Regions from separate parts of the Shewanella sp. WE21 genome, predicted to be linked through region 1. Evidence: predicted binding sites of a transcription regulator. Region 1 holds the regulator's gene; the other holds the start of a gene.

Region 1 (7,553 bases):
TATCAAAAACAACCAGATCATCTTCTTTGGTCCAGTTGAAGTTACCCAAGGCTCAATAAAAATCCAAGCAAATGAACTGCGTGCATTTTCCGCTGAAGGTGAAAATAGCAAAACTTTGGTCGCCACAGGCAACCCTGCTACGTATAGCCAGATATTAGACGATGGTCGCCCAGCATCGGCAAGCGCGAAAGAAATTCGTTACGATATGGCAAGCCGCACCTTAACACTGAAAGGTATGGCGTCATTAGATCAAGCGGGTAGCCAAGTTACAGGTAATTTAATCCGCTATAACATGATTCAACAGAAATTGATGGCCGAGAGTACTGGCAGTGGTGACGATCGCGTGATCACTATTATTCAGCCTGAAAACTATCAAGATGATGCTAAATCAGACGCTCCGGCGGATAAACCTGTAAAAAAGCAGGACTCTAAATGACCCAAATCACCTTAAGAGCACAAAATCTGGCGAAAAGTTACAAGAGTCGCCAAGTGGTTAAAGACGTCAGTCTGACGGTAAAAACCGGTCAAGTCGTTGGCCTACTCGGTCCAAACGGTGCAGGTAAAACCACGACTTTTTACATGGTTGTCGGGCTAGTGAAGAGCGATAAGGGACATATCTTTATCGACGATGATGATTTAACCGCAGATCCTATGCATCTGCGTGCCCGCAAAGGCATAGGTTACTTACCGCAGGAAGCCAGTATCTTTCGTAAGCTAACTGTTCATGACAACATCATGGCAGTACTGCAAACTCGTAAAGAACTTAAAAACGAAGAACGAGAAGAAGAACTAGAACATCTGCTCGAAGAGTTTCATATCACCCACATCCGTGACAGCCAAGGCATGTCATTGTCGGGTGGCGAACGTCGTCGCGTCGAAATTGCGCGAGCTTTAGCCGCTAATCCTAAGTTCATTTTGCTCGATGAACCGTTTGCCGGCGTCGATCCTATTTCGGTTATCGACATCAAGAAGATTATCGAACAACTCAAAAGTCGCGGCCTTGGCGTACTGATCACAGACCATAATGTCCGCGAGACATTAGATGTATGTGAACATGCTTATATTGTGAGTCACGGAAACCTGATTGCCGAAGGAACTCCTGCAGAGATCTTAGACAATCAGCAAGTTAGGGCTGTGTACTTAGGTGAACAATTCAGGCTATAGTTAATCGAGCGAAGCCAATGGAGGCAATTTATACCGCCATTGGGCTTCACTCAAGATAATAATAAGCGACCTCATCCAACAATAATAACGTAGGGATCAGCGGTAACATGAAAGCGTCACTCCAGCTCAAACTGGGTCAACAGTTAACCATGACGCCACAATTACAACAGGCCATACGTCTGTTGCAACTGTCGTCATTAGAACTGCAGCAAGAGATCCAGCAAGCATTAGATTCTAATCCCCTTCTCGAGCTGGAAGAGGATCAATTCGACGCCACTAAAACCCCTGTAAACCAAACGCTATCCGATACGGATTTCAGTGAATCTAGCACTCTGCCACCAGAAAAAGACAGCTCCACCATAGACACGGCAGAGTCGCTAACCAAAGAATCCATGCCCGATGAGCTCCCCATGGACACCACATGGGATGAAGTGTTTACCGCCTCCCCAAACTCAGGCCCCGGCGGCAGTCGTGAAGACGATATGCCCTTCCAAGGCGAGACCAGTGAAGGTTTGTACGAACACTTAGAATGGCAAAAAAACCTCACGCCGTTTTCTGAAACCGATTTAGCCATTGCCACCGCCATTATTGATGCCATCGACGATCAGGGCTATCTCACCCAAAGCACTGAAGAAATTCTCGAAGCCATGGGCAATCCTGAAGTTGAGCTTGACGAAGTCGAAGCCGTACTCAAGCGTATTCAGCATTTTGATCCCATAGGCGTTGCCGCCCGCGATTTAAGTGAATGCCTGTTGATCCAACTGTCGCATTTCGCCGCTGATACTCCCAACCTAGAAAACGCCCGCATGCTGATCAAAGATCATTTAGATCTGATCGCCGCCCGAGACTTTAGGTTGTTGATGCGTAAGACTAAATTAAAAGAAGATGAATTAAGGGATGGTATAGCACTCATCCAAACCCTCAATCCTCGCCCAGGTTTGTTGATCACGCCCAATAATGACGAATACGTTATCCCAGATGTGTCTGTGTCGAAGAAAAATGGCCGCTGGGTCGTTGAGCTTAATCCTGACTGCATGCCAAAAATCAATGTAAATCAACATTATGCTTCTATGGCACGCAGTACCAAAAACCAAGCCGATAGCCAATTTATTCGCGGCCATCTGCAAGAGGCTAAATGGTTTATTAAGAGCTTAGAAAGTCGTAACGATACTTTGCTTAAAGTTGCTAATTGCATAGTGCAATATCAGCAGGGTTTCTTTGAGTACGGTGAAGAAGCCATGAAGCCTATGGTGCTTAACGATATTGCCGAAGCGGTAGAAATGCATGAGTCCACCATCTCACGGGTCACAACTCAAAAATACATGCATACCCCTAAGGGACTTTTTGAACTAAAATACTTCTTCTCTAGCCACGTCGGTACTGACGATGGTGGTGAGTGCTCATCCACAGCAATCAGAGCCTTTATAAAGAAACTGGTGGCAGCGGAAAACCAGAAAAAACCATTAAGCGATAGTAAGATGGCACAACTTCTGGCAGAACAAGGGATCAACGTAGCCCGCAGAACCATTGCGAAGTACCGAGAGGCTATGCTTATTCCACCTTCTAATCAGCGTAAAAGTTTATAACCTACAGTGGATATCGGAGGACGTTTCTATGCAAATAAACCTAAGTGGGCACCATATCGAAATTACCGAATCGTTACGTGCATATGTAGAAGAAAAGTTTTCAAAACTTGAACGCCATTTCGAACAGATCAATAATGTGCACGTTGTGCTCAATGTTGAGAAAATGCAACAGATTGCCGAAGCGAGAATAAACCTCATAGGTGGTGAAGTTTTTGCTACTTCAGAGCATGCTGACATGTATGCCGCTATAGACGCCCTGATTGACAAGCTTGACCGTCAGGTTATTAAACACAAAGAGAAGTTAACAAAACACTAATAATGGAACTTTGTACCATACTGCGGCCGGAGTGCACTACCTGCGCCACTCCGGGCAGCAAGAAAAAGGTACTGGAACTCATCAGCGACTTAGTCGCTGCCCAGTACCCGACCCTCTCATCTCAAGAGATATTCGAAAGCCTAGTGGCGCGCGAAAAGATGGGGAGCACAGGTATAGGTAACGGCATCGCCATTCCACATGGTCGACTAGCCGATATAGATCAGCCCATTGCCATACTAATTAAGTGTGAAGAGCCGATAGCATTTGATGCTATCGATAAGCAACCTGTTGATATTTTATTTGCACTACTGGTGCCTGCAGACCAATGTCAGCAGCACTTAAGTACTTTGTCTTGCATGGCCGAAAAGCTGAGCGACAAGCAAATATTAAAGCAATTACGCAAGACGCATGATGAAACGGAACTCTATCAGGTAATCACTGGATGAAACTGGTCATAGTGTCGGGCCGCTCAGGCTCAGGCAAATCTGTCGCCCTTAGGGTACTCGAAGATCTCGGCTATTATTGTGTCGATAACCTTCCCTTGCCATTGATTGGCAGTTTGCTTGAGCAACTCAAAGGCAGTAACGATCTCGTCGCCATCAGTGTCGACGTGCGTAACATGCCTGAGCAGGATAAGGTCTTAGTGAAACAACTCGCTAGCCTACCACCAGATACTGAGTTAACGAGCTTCTTCCTTAACTCCAGCGATAAAATTCTGCTCAAGCGTTACAGCGAAACCCGCCGTTTGCATCCTTTGTCGAAGAGCCGAGTCTCTTTGCAAGAAGCGATAAAGCTGGAGGGGAAACTGCTCGAGCCTATGTCAAAACTGGTCGATCACTACATAGATACGTCGAATTTGAATATCTATGATTTAAGCGACCAAGTCAGACAAATTCTCCTTGGTAGTGTCGATAAAGAACTCGTGATCAACTTCGAGTCCTTTGGCTTTAAGCACGGAATGCCCACCGAAGCCGACTTTATGTTCGATGTGCGCTTCCTGCCCAATCCCCACTGGGAGCTGGCGCTGCGGCCATTAACTGGCTTAGATGAACCCGTAGCTGAGTTCTTAAATCGCCAACCACTGGTCAATAAGTTCATCTGGCAAATCGAAAATTTACTGGAGACTTGGCTGCCGCACCTCGAGCGTAACAATCGCAGTTATTTAACTGTGGCCATTGGCTGCACAGGTGGACAGCACAGATCGGTTTACGTCGCAGAGCAATTGGCAAAACGCTTTAGTAACGGTAAACATAAAGTTTATGCCCGTCATCGAGAGCTCAATAATGCCAAAGCTTGAACGTCAGATAACCATCTGTAATAAGCTCGGTTTACATGCCCGTGCCGCCACTAAGTTGGTGGTACTGGCTTCCGAGTTTGATGCGACCATCACCTTAATCCAAGGTGATAAACAAGCATCGGCCGCCAGTGTGCTTGGCTTGCTGATGCTTGAAACTGGCATGGGTAAAACCATCAAGCTTATCGCCGAAGGCCCAGATGCAGAGCCGGCTCTCGATGCCATTTGTGCCTTAATCGACGCTAAGTTTGACGAAGCCTGTTAGTTTCACTTCACACTAAGCACTTCATCGTTAGTTTCACTTCATGTCTAGTTTAAAAAACTTGCCATTCAGACATGGCAAAACATTTGTCGCTCGACGATACAAGCTACTGGCGATTACACTAGCGGTCATTGCGCAAACCTTAACCTTACCTTAGCCGCCTAAATCTATGTCATCGACTGACGCTTAGTCACCGCTAAATCCTAGCCCAACACTAAGATCTCAAACCAATTTGCCGCACAATGGAGGACAAATGCCCGTAGATAATTCAGAAAACGATCACACCGGACATAGTCTTGACCAGTTAAACCAAGCGCTTAGCAGCGGCATGTTCGTACACGTGCGCAATATGCTGCAAAAAATGGCCGCCTCAGATATCGCGCTGATCTTAGAATCATCACCGCCAAGTGCCAGACAAGTACTGTGGCAGCTCATCGATCAGGAACAAATAGGCGACATACTCGATGAGTTGAGTGAAGAACTCAAAGACCCACTGATCCGCAGCATGAGCCCTGAGCGAGTCGCGAAAGCGACAGCAAGCATGGACACCGACGATCTCGCCTATATTCTGCGAAGTCTTCCCGACGCCGTTTACAAACAAGTGTTGCAGTCGATGACGGAGCAAAATCGCCTGAGGGTAGAACAAGCCCTATCTTATCCAGATGAGACCGCCGGCAGCTTGATGAATACGGATACAGTCACCTTAAGACCCGATGTGAATATCGATGTGGTGCTGCGCTATCTTCGGCAAAGGGGCAACCTACCCGACACCACAGATACCTTATATGTGGTCGACAAACAGGACAAAGTCCTTGGCGGTGTTAGGCTGGCAGATCTGCTGACTTGCGCGCCAAGCACCACAATTCGCAATATCATGGATCCCAATATTCAAAGTATTCCGGTGAGCATGTCCGACAGCGAAGTCGCGCAGAAATTCGAACGCAATGACTGGGTATCGGCACCTGTCGTCGACAGTGATGGTAAGCTACTCGGGCGTATCACAATCGATGACGTAGTCGATGTTATCCGCGAAGATGCTGAACATTCCATGATGGGTATGGCGGGGATGGACGGAGATGAAGATACCTTTGGTCCAGTGCTAAAAAGTACCCTACGTCGCTCACTCTGGCTCACGATTAACTTATTCGCCGCCCTGCTCGCCTCGTCGGTCAGCAATATGTTTGAAGGCACTATTGAGCAATTTGCCACTATCGCCATCCTAATGACGATTGTCCCTAGCATGGGCGGTGTTGCCGGTAATCAGACCTTAGCGCTCGTGATCCGCGGTATTGCTTTAGGACATATAGGCCAAAGCAACGCCCGCTGGCTTATCGGTAAAGAGCTATCTATTGGTTTTCTCAATGGCTTGATGTGGTCTATTTTAGTCTTTGTCGCCGTGTGGCTATGGAAGGATGATATGGCACTGGCGGGATTAATTGGTAGCGCCATGCTGATCAACATGACAGTAGCTGGGCTTGCAGGTGCGAGTATTCCATTGATTTTAAAACGACTTAAAATCGATCCTGCCCTCGCTGGCGGTATGGTGCTCACCACAGTCACTGACGTGGTTGGCCTGTTCGCCTTCCTCGGGTTAGCGACGCTCTACCTGATGAACTAACGCTTTAACAGTTTGAGCTAATAACAAAAACGGCACCTCAAAGGTGCCGTTTTTTATCCCGCAGGAAAACTAAAGAAGGCTATTTTGCCGGAGGTTGGAAACCATAACTGCTCAAAATCGCTTGGCCTTTGGTCGATAGAATAAACTCAGCTAACGGCTTAGCGACAGTATTAGCGCCTTGTAAAACCAGTAAACCATAGTCGGCACCCACGGCGAGTTCCTGCGGTAAGTCGATGATTTGTAAACTCGGCACTTCTTTTTTAGCCAGCACAGCATTAGTGCAATAGGTTAAAAAGATATCCGCTTGCTTGTTTTCCATTACCCAGCCATAGGGGTTACGATCCTTAGGCGATTTAACGCTCTCAGGGCCGCCCGTCAGTTGTAATGCCTTGGTCTCTAACGCGGCTTTCGCATTAGGTTTTACCACTTCGGCCTTAGCAAAAACGGCCCAGGCATAATCACCCGCGGGGTCGGCTTTCGGGGTTGAGGTGCCGACTTTAACCTTAGGATCTAACAAGGTATCGAGTAAGGTCGAACTCGTCACCTGAACTGTGTCTTGAGCAATGGCGCAGAGTTGATTACGGGCAAACATTTGCACCGCTTCGCCCTGACCCGAATCCACTAATGCCTGTGGATGTTTCATATTCGCCGAGGCAAAGATATCGACTTTCTCGCCCTCTTGAATGCGTTTTAACAATAAACCTGAGGGCGCATATTGCGCTACAACACTCATTTGCGACTGTGCTTGATAAGCAGCAATAATATCACTCATCGCAGCCTTTAAACTGCCTGCTGCGCGCAGTTCTATCGGCGCGGCTCCTGTGGTCACTTCGGCTTTCATCGGCACTCCTTGTACAGCCGTCACCATGATGACAGGACTTAAACTCAAGGCTAGTAACACATTTTTGCTTATCATAGTCATATTCTCCTTTAGGCACTAAAAGTCATTCTTGTGACTTATCCCCATACAGAACGTGAAATCGATAAAGGGATCAAGCTGAACTCATCCCAAGGTAATTAGCAGTGATATGTTTGTGGTGCAGGTCACTCAAGGTGCGCTTCATAAAGGACAAATTGTCTAATTGAAGCACGGCAAGCTAATCACTCAATTAGCCCACCACTGAAAACAAAAAAGTCGCCCCAGGCGACTTTTTCAGCGAGAACTTTGTGCTTAGACCAGACTATTTACCCGTTGGTATTAGTACGATCTCAACGCGGCGGTTTTGTGCTCGGCCATTTGCATTGGCATTTGATGCAATAGGACTCGCTTCACCCATACCTTTTGATTTTACACGGGCAGAGGCAACGCCTTT
Region 2 (7,553 bases), 830 kb from region 1:
CTTGAACCGCTACCACTAAACTCTGTATTACCGATGTGCTCATTTAAAGTTCCAACGACTTTTACATCTCGTATTATTTAAGCTTTTTAATTCGCTCAGTTTGACTGATCACATCCGTTAAGCGAATACCGAATTTATCGTTTACCACCACCACTTCACCGTGAGCGATAAGCGTGCCATTGACCATCACATCTAACGGTTCACCTGCGACTCTATCTAACTCAACCACAGAACCTTGGTTAAGTTGTAATAAGTTTCGAATACTAATATAGCTACGGCCCACTTCCATCGAAATGGTGACAGGAATATCTAAAATTGTATCTAACTTAGCCGCTTCAGCCTTAGAAATAGGTCTTGAATCATCAACCAGCTCATCGAGTTCAATTGCGTTGGCTTCTTCTAACGCTTGTTCTGCCATTGCTGCAGCCCAATCATCCGTATCGTCTGTGCTCATCTTACTTCACCTTATAATTCTGATATATCACGAGATTTACCCTTACGTGTCACCAATTGCAGCTCAGATTTAACTGTCTCTGGCCGAGGGATTTTCTCACATATTTTAAGCGCTAGGTTATCTCTAGAACGGCCCATTTTACAACGATATGTCGGTAAATCCTCGATTTTCATCATGATAAACTCGGGTAACTCAATCGGAATAATATCGCCCGCTTTAAAATTCATGACCTCTTTGAGCGTTAATTCATGTTCAACAATATTGGCATCGAACCCAACCTTCACATCCATGATTTCATCGTGCAATGCCTGTGACCAACGCATATCAGTATCTTGCTTGTCACTTTGCACACCCGCATCGAGTAACTCTCGGATAGGTTCAATCATGGAGTAAGGCATAGTGATATGAAAATCACCACCGCCTCCATCGACTTCAATATGGAATGAATTAATCACCACAACTTCGGTAGGACTAACAATGTTCGCCATGGCGGGATTGACTTCAGAGTCCAAATAATCAAACTCAACATCCATTACGGGCGCCCAAGCATCTTTATAATCTTCAAATATAATCTTAAGCAGTAACTGCACGATTCGTCTTTCTGTCGGCGTAAATTCTCGCCCTTCAATCTTGGCATGGAAACGCCCATCGCCACCAAAGAAGTTATCCACTAGGATAAATACCAGTCGCGCTTCCATGGTGATCAATGCTGTGCCTTTGAGTGGGCTAAAACGCACCATATTCAAGCTAGTTGGAACAAAAAGCGTATGTACGTACTCACCAAACTTGAGCATCTGTACACCGTTGATCGACACTTCGGCCGCTCGGCGCATCATATTAAACATGCTGATGCGCAAATGGCGCGCAAAACGCTCATTCACGATTTCCAGCGTCGGCATACGCCCACGAACTATTCGATCTTGGGAAGAGAAATCGTAGGAACGGGCATCTTCTCCAACAGCGTCAATTTCGTCATCATCAACGTCATCAACCCCGTGCAATAGCGCATCAATTTCGTCTTGGCTTAATAAATCACTCACTATATTGCCTTCGCCTCTTTTGGTGCTGAAGTTAAAGGATTATTGCATTACAAAACCGGTAAATAGTACTTTCTCGACAACCTTACGCCCAGTTACTGACTGTAGAGTATTTTGCACACTCAAAAGTGCTAACTGCCGTAACTCATCTTTCCCCGCTTGCGTGCTGAGCTTTTGCACATCTGCACCACTAAAGGTCGTTAAAAGCGCATCTTCAATCAGCGGAATATGTTTTTGTGTTAGCACATCATCATCGGTACCACGCACCATCAGCTGCACTTTAATCTCAACTAAACGAGCCCTATCAGGCCCAGGTAAGTTGAATAAGAAAGGACGCGGCATAGGCACGTATGATGCGGTAGCTACTTCTCCTGATGCTGGTACTTCAGCCTGAACAGCACTATCTGCTGCTACGGCGGGAACCTCTTCGGTACTGCTTCCTATAAAGAACCAGACGCCGCCACCGATTAACAGCGCGACTAAAACGCCTACACCAGCAAAAATAAATAGTTTCTTCTTACTCTTAGGCTCTTCAGTACTTTCAAGTTCTAACGATTCTTCCTTAGCCATCACTATTCTCTTTAATTTAGGCGGAAACTCATTACAGTTTTATTTGAAACGTAATTATGTCAGTCATTGCTATAGGTTACCTGCTTAAGCGTAATAATCTATACCTGAAGTTACACTAATCGCTTGATTTAAACCTAAATGTAACTCTTCTGCCGAGATTTCATCCATATCAGCCGCATTTGAACTGCCGCCATCACCGAAACTACCTTCCCGACGCTCACCTTGATCGCCTTGAGAAACATGGCTGTCAGCCAACTGCATCCCTTGCTCTTGCAATAACTCACGTAATCTTGGCATAGCTTGTTCAACCAGATCACGCGTTTGCGGCTGAGTAACATGGAACTGTACTTGGGTTTGGTCGCCATGCACTTGGATCTTTACCAACATATGCCCAAGCTCAGGGGGATCGAGCCGGATTTCCGCATGTTGGATGCCTTGACTCACCATAGTAATCAATTGCTGCTTCATCACAGGTGAAAATCGTTGGATCATCTCCTGCATTTGGTTTTGCTGTTCTACTCCTTGACGCAATGACAGCTGAACTTGCATGGTTTCTTGGCGATTTAATTGTGACATCGAGAGTGTCTGTATGGATGATGTCGACTTAAGTTCTGAGAAAGTATTACTATCATCCATAAAACTTTCGTCTCTGGGAATATCCATTGCAACCGTCAATTTAGCATCTTTCAGTAATAGGTTAGCAGCCAAATCGGAATTGGGAATCCCATCAAGATCACTTTCTGTTACAGATGTTGTATCTAATGGTTCAGATGAAATTGAAAAGCCTAAGGTATTCAGGTCGAAAGTATTTCCCGAGGTCGCGATATTAGCCGTATTGAGACTATTCACTTTAGAGCTACTAGTCGTTGCTTTTGCCGCAGTGTTGGTTGCCGACTTTATCGTTGCACTGTTCGCTAAGCCCGCTTGATTAATCACAGCATTTAGTGTGACCTCATTCTCAACTAAAGACTCATCTATACTCACCCCGACTTCAGTGGCAGAGACAAGCTCAGTGTCTTCTAAAGGTAATTCTGAAGCGTCATCGGTCAAATTTGGATCAATCACAGCATCACTATCCGCTGACACTTCAAGTATATTTGGGTCTATGGGGAGAATTTGTACGAGTGACTTATCAGTCAAAGATGATGGTTTCACATCATCTGCGATTAAAATTGCTGCCATATCTGGGCTAGTAGAAACTAACTTTTGTAATTCAGCAGAAAAACCCGCTTCATCTATATCTGATGCCAGTTCAATCTCAGCAAAAACAGTAGAAACAGTAGAAACAGTAGAAACAGTAGAAACAGTAAATGCCAATGCTGAATCAGCAGAAACAGTAGTTGCCAATGTTGAATTATCAGGAACAGTAGGTGCCAATGGTGAATCAGCAGAAATAGTAGAGGCCAATGCTGAATCGGCAGAAACAGTAGAGGCCAATGCTGAATCGGCAGAAACAGTAGAGGCCAATGCTGAAACAGTAGAAACAGTAGAAACAGTAGAAACAGTAGAAACAGTAGATGCCAATGCTAAATCAGCAGAAATAGTAGATGCCAATGTTGAATTATCAGAAACAGTAGATGCCAATGCTGAGCCGGTTAATAAAGCTGATGAAGTATCAATATTTTCTTCACCAGTTATATCTTCTTCAGCATTTAAAAATGCTAGCGGCAAACTATCTCCATCTGATGCCGTTTTCTTCATATCATTTGCCATGCTAATTTGGGCAAAAATGAGATTTACGTCGGCGTCATCAGTTGATATATCGTCATCTTTTACTTTATCAGCAGAGGTAACCTGCACAGTATCATCAGTGTTAGCAATGGTTTTTTTAGACGCAGAAATAGAAAATGAGCTAGCGGTGACTGACGCAAGTGTAGATGAAAAGTCTTCATTATTAGACTCTTGGGAAGATGTCTTAGCGGAATTGGCCGCAGAGTTGCCTGTTTTACTTAACAGGATATTGGTCATTTGTTGCATAAGTGCTCCCAAACATCACCCAGCAAAAAAAGAAAATGGCTAGGTAGAAACGTCAATTAAACACTGCGGTTGCAGGGTCATGGACTAAACCAAAGCAAATAAGATGCCAAAACATAAGGTTTTACGACAGCATATCGAAAAGAATTAACTCTGGGAGGTGTCAAATTGATGCTTATGCCATCAATACAAAAAAACTAAAGAGCCTATCCGGCTAGCGAGCAGTAAATATGCCTATCATTTCACTAACGTTGATGACGGCGATAAAATTGCTGGGAAGCAAATTCATCGGTCATTTTTTGCTCCCTTTTTTGTTCAACCACTTGACGCTTCTTCTCTTTACTGGCTAAGAGTAATTCTACTGCCTTACGTTTTTTTTGCTTTTCCAACCAATGTTGTTGTCGATATTCTTTTTGCTTTTCACCGTCGGCTACGACGCGATTTTGCTGGATAATTGCGTCATCGATCTGACGAATAAAACGGTGAAACTGGTGATAGTGACTAGCACTGATGGCTTGACCTTGCTGGGATTGCATTTGCTTCATGTATTCTAAGCGATAGTTATTCAGAGCACTGAGTTGATTCAACCGTTTTTGACACTCTAACTGCGCCGATTTGAACAATAAAGCCGCTTGTTCTTCGGCATCATTGGCAAGCTTTAACACTAACAACAAGGGATCGGCGTTAGCCATACTAGACCTCGATTAATTCGATGACGCCATTATTTGCACTGTGCAGCAAGTTGCCCAAGCATGACTTGGCTATCGGCAAAGCTAAATGCATCACGCATGGTTTGTCGCAAAAAAGCATTCATTGCTGGCTGCAGTCGTATCGCATTATCAATGCGCGGATCGCTTCCTTGGGCATAGGCCCCAATAGAAATCAAATCTCTATTTTGCTGATACAAAGAATAGGTTTGTTTCACGCGGCGCATCGCTTCCAAATGTTCATTGGAGATCACCATAGGCGCGACTCGGCTAATAGAAGCTTCAATATCAATTGCAGGATAGTGCCCCGAATCCGCAAGCGAACGTGACAAGACAATGTGACCATCGAGGATCGCCCGCGAAGCATCGGCAATGGGATCCTGTTGATCGTCCCCTTCCGTCAACACAGTATAAAATGCCGTAATTGAACCTTGTCCAGGGCCACCGTTTCCGGCGCGCTCAACTAAACGTGGCAATTTTGCAAACACAGAAGGCGGATAACCTTTAGTCGCAGGCGGTTCACCCACAGCCAAAGCAATTTCCCGCTGCGCTTGGGCGTAGCGCGTTAAACTGTCCATAAGCAATAAAACGTTATAGCCTAAATCGCGGAAGTATTCGGCAATACGAGTCGAGGTTTCACAGGCGCGAAGACGCATCAGAGGCGATGTATCCGCAGGCGCAGCAACAACGACTGAACGCGCTCGACCTTTCTCACCAAGAATTTCCTCAATAAACTCTTTCACTTCCCGGCCACGCTCACCCACTAGCCCAACCACAATAATGTCGGCGGTAGTACCGCGAGTCATCATACCTAAGAGCACACTCTTACCTACACCTGAGCCCGCAAACAAGCCCATACGTTGGCCTTTGCCCACAGTCAGCATAGCGTTGATAGCGCGAACACCAACGTCCAGCGGTTCAGTAATGGCACGGCGAGATAGAGGATTAATGGCAGCGCTATGTATTGGCGCTTGTTGGTCGGTTTGCAACGCGCCTAAACCATCTAAAGGCACGCCGTTACCATCGAGTACGCGTCCTAGCAGGGATAAACCAACATTGAGTCCAGTTTGTTCCCCCAAAGGCACAACCCGCGCACCGGGCAATACACCACGTAATTCTTCAATGGGCATTAAATATAATAGTTCGCCATCAAACCCGACCACCTCGGCGATTAACTCGCCCGCCATGGTTTCGATCGAACATAAACTGCCCACAGGCGCACGGCAACCGCTTGCTTCTAAGGTTAAGCCGACAACACGCACCAGTTGACCACTGGCCACTGCGCGAAATGGCGGCACCTTACCCTGATGATGATTAAGCCTATTCAGCAGTTGATGTTGGCGATTTTGCATCTGATTTTGCCTCTAATTGCTCACCTGTGTTTGAGGCAGATTGTATATCCTCAGCATGTTGAGAAACCGTATCGACAACCTGATCATCAAGCTCTGATCCCACAGCCTCAGAAGCCGCAACGTATTTTGCGGTATCTTCAACCTCTATCGCCTCTTGCAGTTGACGCTGCTTATCACTTAAGTGAGCATGTTGGTTCCGTAAGGACTCAAACACAGCATCGATACGCGATGCGAGGGTCAAATCGACTAAAGAACGATGACTACTGAGAATACAGTCACCAGGGCTTAAGGAAGGGTCAACTTCAAGTTCCCACTTACTGCGGGTCAATTGAGCGCTGGAATAAAGTTGTTCGACTAAAATAACATCGTCAGGATGCAAGCGGATTGTGACCGTTTGTTCTTTTATCGGCAGCGATTCTATACCTAAGCGCAATGCCGAAAGCACTTGTTCAGGATGAGTTTTTAATTCGTGGCCAATGACAGATTTCGCTAATGTCATACTCAGGTTCATTAGAGAGAGTTCAATATCGCCATCGAGCAATTGCAATGGTTTTTCAAATTGGGCTAATAAGGTTTCAAAACGCGAGAGCAATATTTTTGCTTGGGCTAAACCGGTTTCTAATCCTTGCTCATGCCCTTGGGCGAGCCCTTCAGTATGGCCCTGCTCTAACCCTTCTAAACGCCCTTTTTCTAGCCCTTGCTCATACCCTTGCTGCTTACCTTCGCTAAAGCCTTCTTCTTCGGCTTGGGCACGAATGTCTTCAATCTCAGCCATAGTCGGTGGAGAAACACTTTCCACAGTAGTCGACTTAGCGGCTTGATGATTAGAATGGCCGAACAGATTTGAGATAGAATCATCATCGGCTTCAGTCACATCTGGCAGCGCCCAGTGACTAAATTCGACATCTCCTTCGCTCAAGACCTTATTCAACAATTTATTGTCGCTCGGATTAGAGGAACTCATCGCCACCACCGCCGCCTAACATGATTTCGCCGCTGTCACTTAAGCGACGAGCAATAGACAGGATTTCTTTTTGTGCGACTTCCACTTCACTGATACGGATTGGGCCCATAGCTTCAAGATCATCACGCAATAATTCAGCGGCACGTTTTGACATGTTACCCAATATTTTTTCTTTCAGCTGATCATCTGTGCCTTTAAGCGCCTTCATCAGTACATCTTGCTGCACTTCACGCAACAGGGCTTGAATACCGCGGTCATCGACATCGATTAAGTTTTCAAATACAAACATCAAATCTTGGATTTGCTGCGCCATTTCTTCATCAGACTCGCGCATGGTTTCCATCAACTGGCTTTCGATACCCGTGTCTAAGTAGTTCATTATGTTGGCGGCCGCTTTTAAGCCACCCATTTTCGCGGCCTGGGCGCCACCTTGACCGGCAAACTGTTTCTCCATGATGTCATTCAACTCTTGCAGTGCGGCAGGCTGCACTTCTT

What was found. Region 1 encodes sigma-54, which starts transcription at its own class of promoters, with help from an activator protein. Its sites were predicted from a motif close to GTTGGCACGNNNNTNGNNT; they were not measured.
Region 2: a site for sigma-54 is predicted at 4,131-4,149, ahead of CKQ84_RS15470 (flagellar hook-length control protein FliK). Genes of this name have one in related genera too.

What each region holds. Positions count from the first base shown of each region.
Region 1 covers NZ_CP023019.1:2,667,296-2,674,848, reverse strand. The annotation lists gene lptA (lipopolysaccharide transport periplasmic protein LptA) at 1-436, shown strand, start outside; gene lptB (LPS export ABC transporter ATP-binding protein) at 433-1,164, shown strand; gene CKQ84_RS11600 (RNA polymerase factor sigma-54) at 1,272-2,750, shown strand; gene hpf (ribosome hibernation promoting factor) at 2,779-3,066, shown strand; gene ptsN (PTS IIA-like nitrogen regulatory protein PtsN) at 3,069-3,512, shown strand; gene rapZ (RNase adapter RapZ) at 3,509-4,363, shown strand; gene CKQ84_RS11580 (HPr family phosphocarrier protein) at 4,350-4,625, shown strand; gene mgtE (magnesium transporter) at 4,876-6,240, shown strand; gene CKQ84_RS11570 (molybdate ABC transporter substrate-binding protein) at 6,320-7,156, opposite strand; gene CKQ84_RS11565 (OmpA family protein) at 7,422-7,553, opposite strand, start outside.
Region 2 covers NZ_CP023019.1:3,498,638-3,506,190, reverse strand. The annotation lists gene fliO (flagellar biosynthetic protein FliO) at 1-43, opposite strand, end outside; gene fliN (flagellar motor switch protein FliN) at 74-454, opposite strand; gene fliM (flagellar motor switch protein FliM) at 466-1,494, opposite strand; gene fliL (flagellar basal body-associated protein FliL) at 1,534-2,061, opposite strand; gene CKQ84_RS15470 (flagellar hook-length control protein FliK) at 2,146-4,038, opposite strand; gene fliJ (flagellar export protein FliJ) at 4,281-4,727, opposite strand; gene fliI (flagellar protein export ATPase FliI) at 4,757-6,094, opposite strand; gene fliH (flagellar assembly protein FliH) at 6,063-7,058, opposite strand; gene fliG (flagellar motor switch protein FliG) at 7,045-7,553, opposite strand, start outside.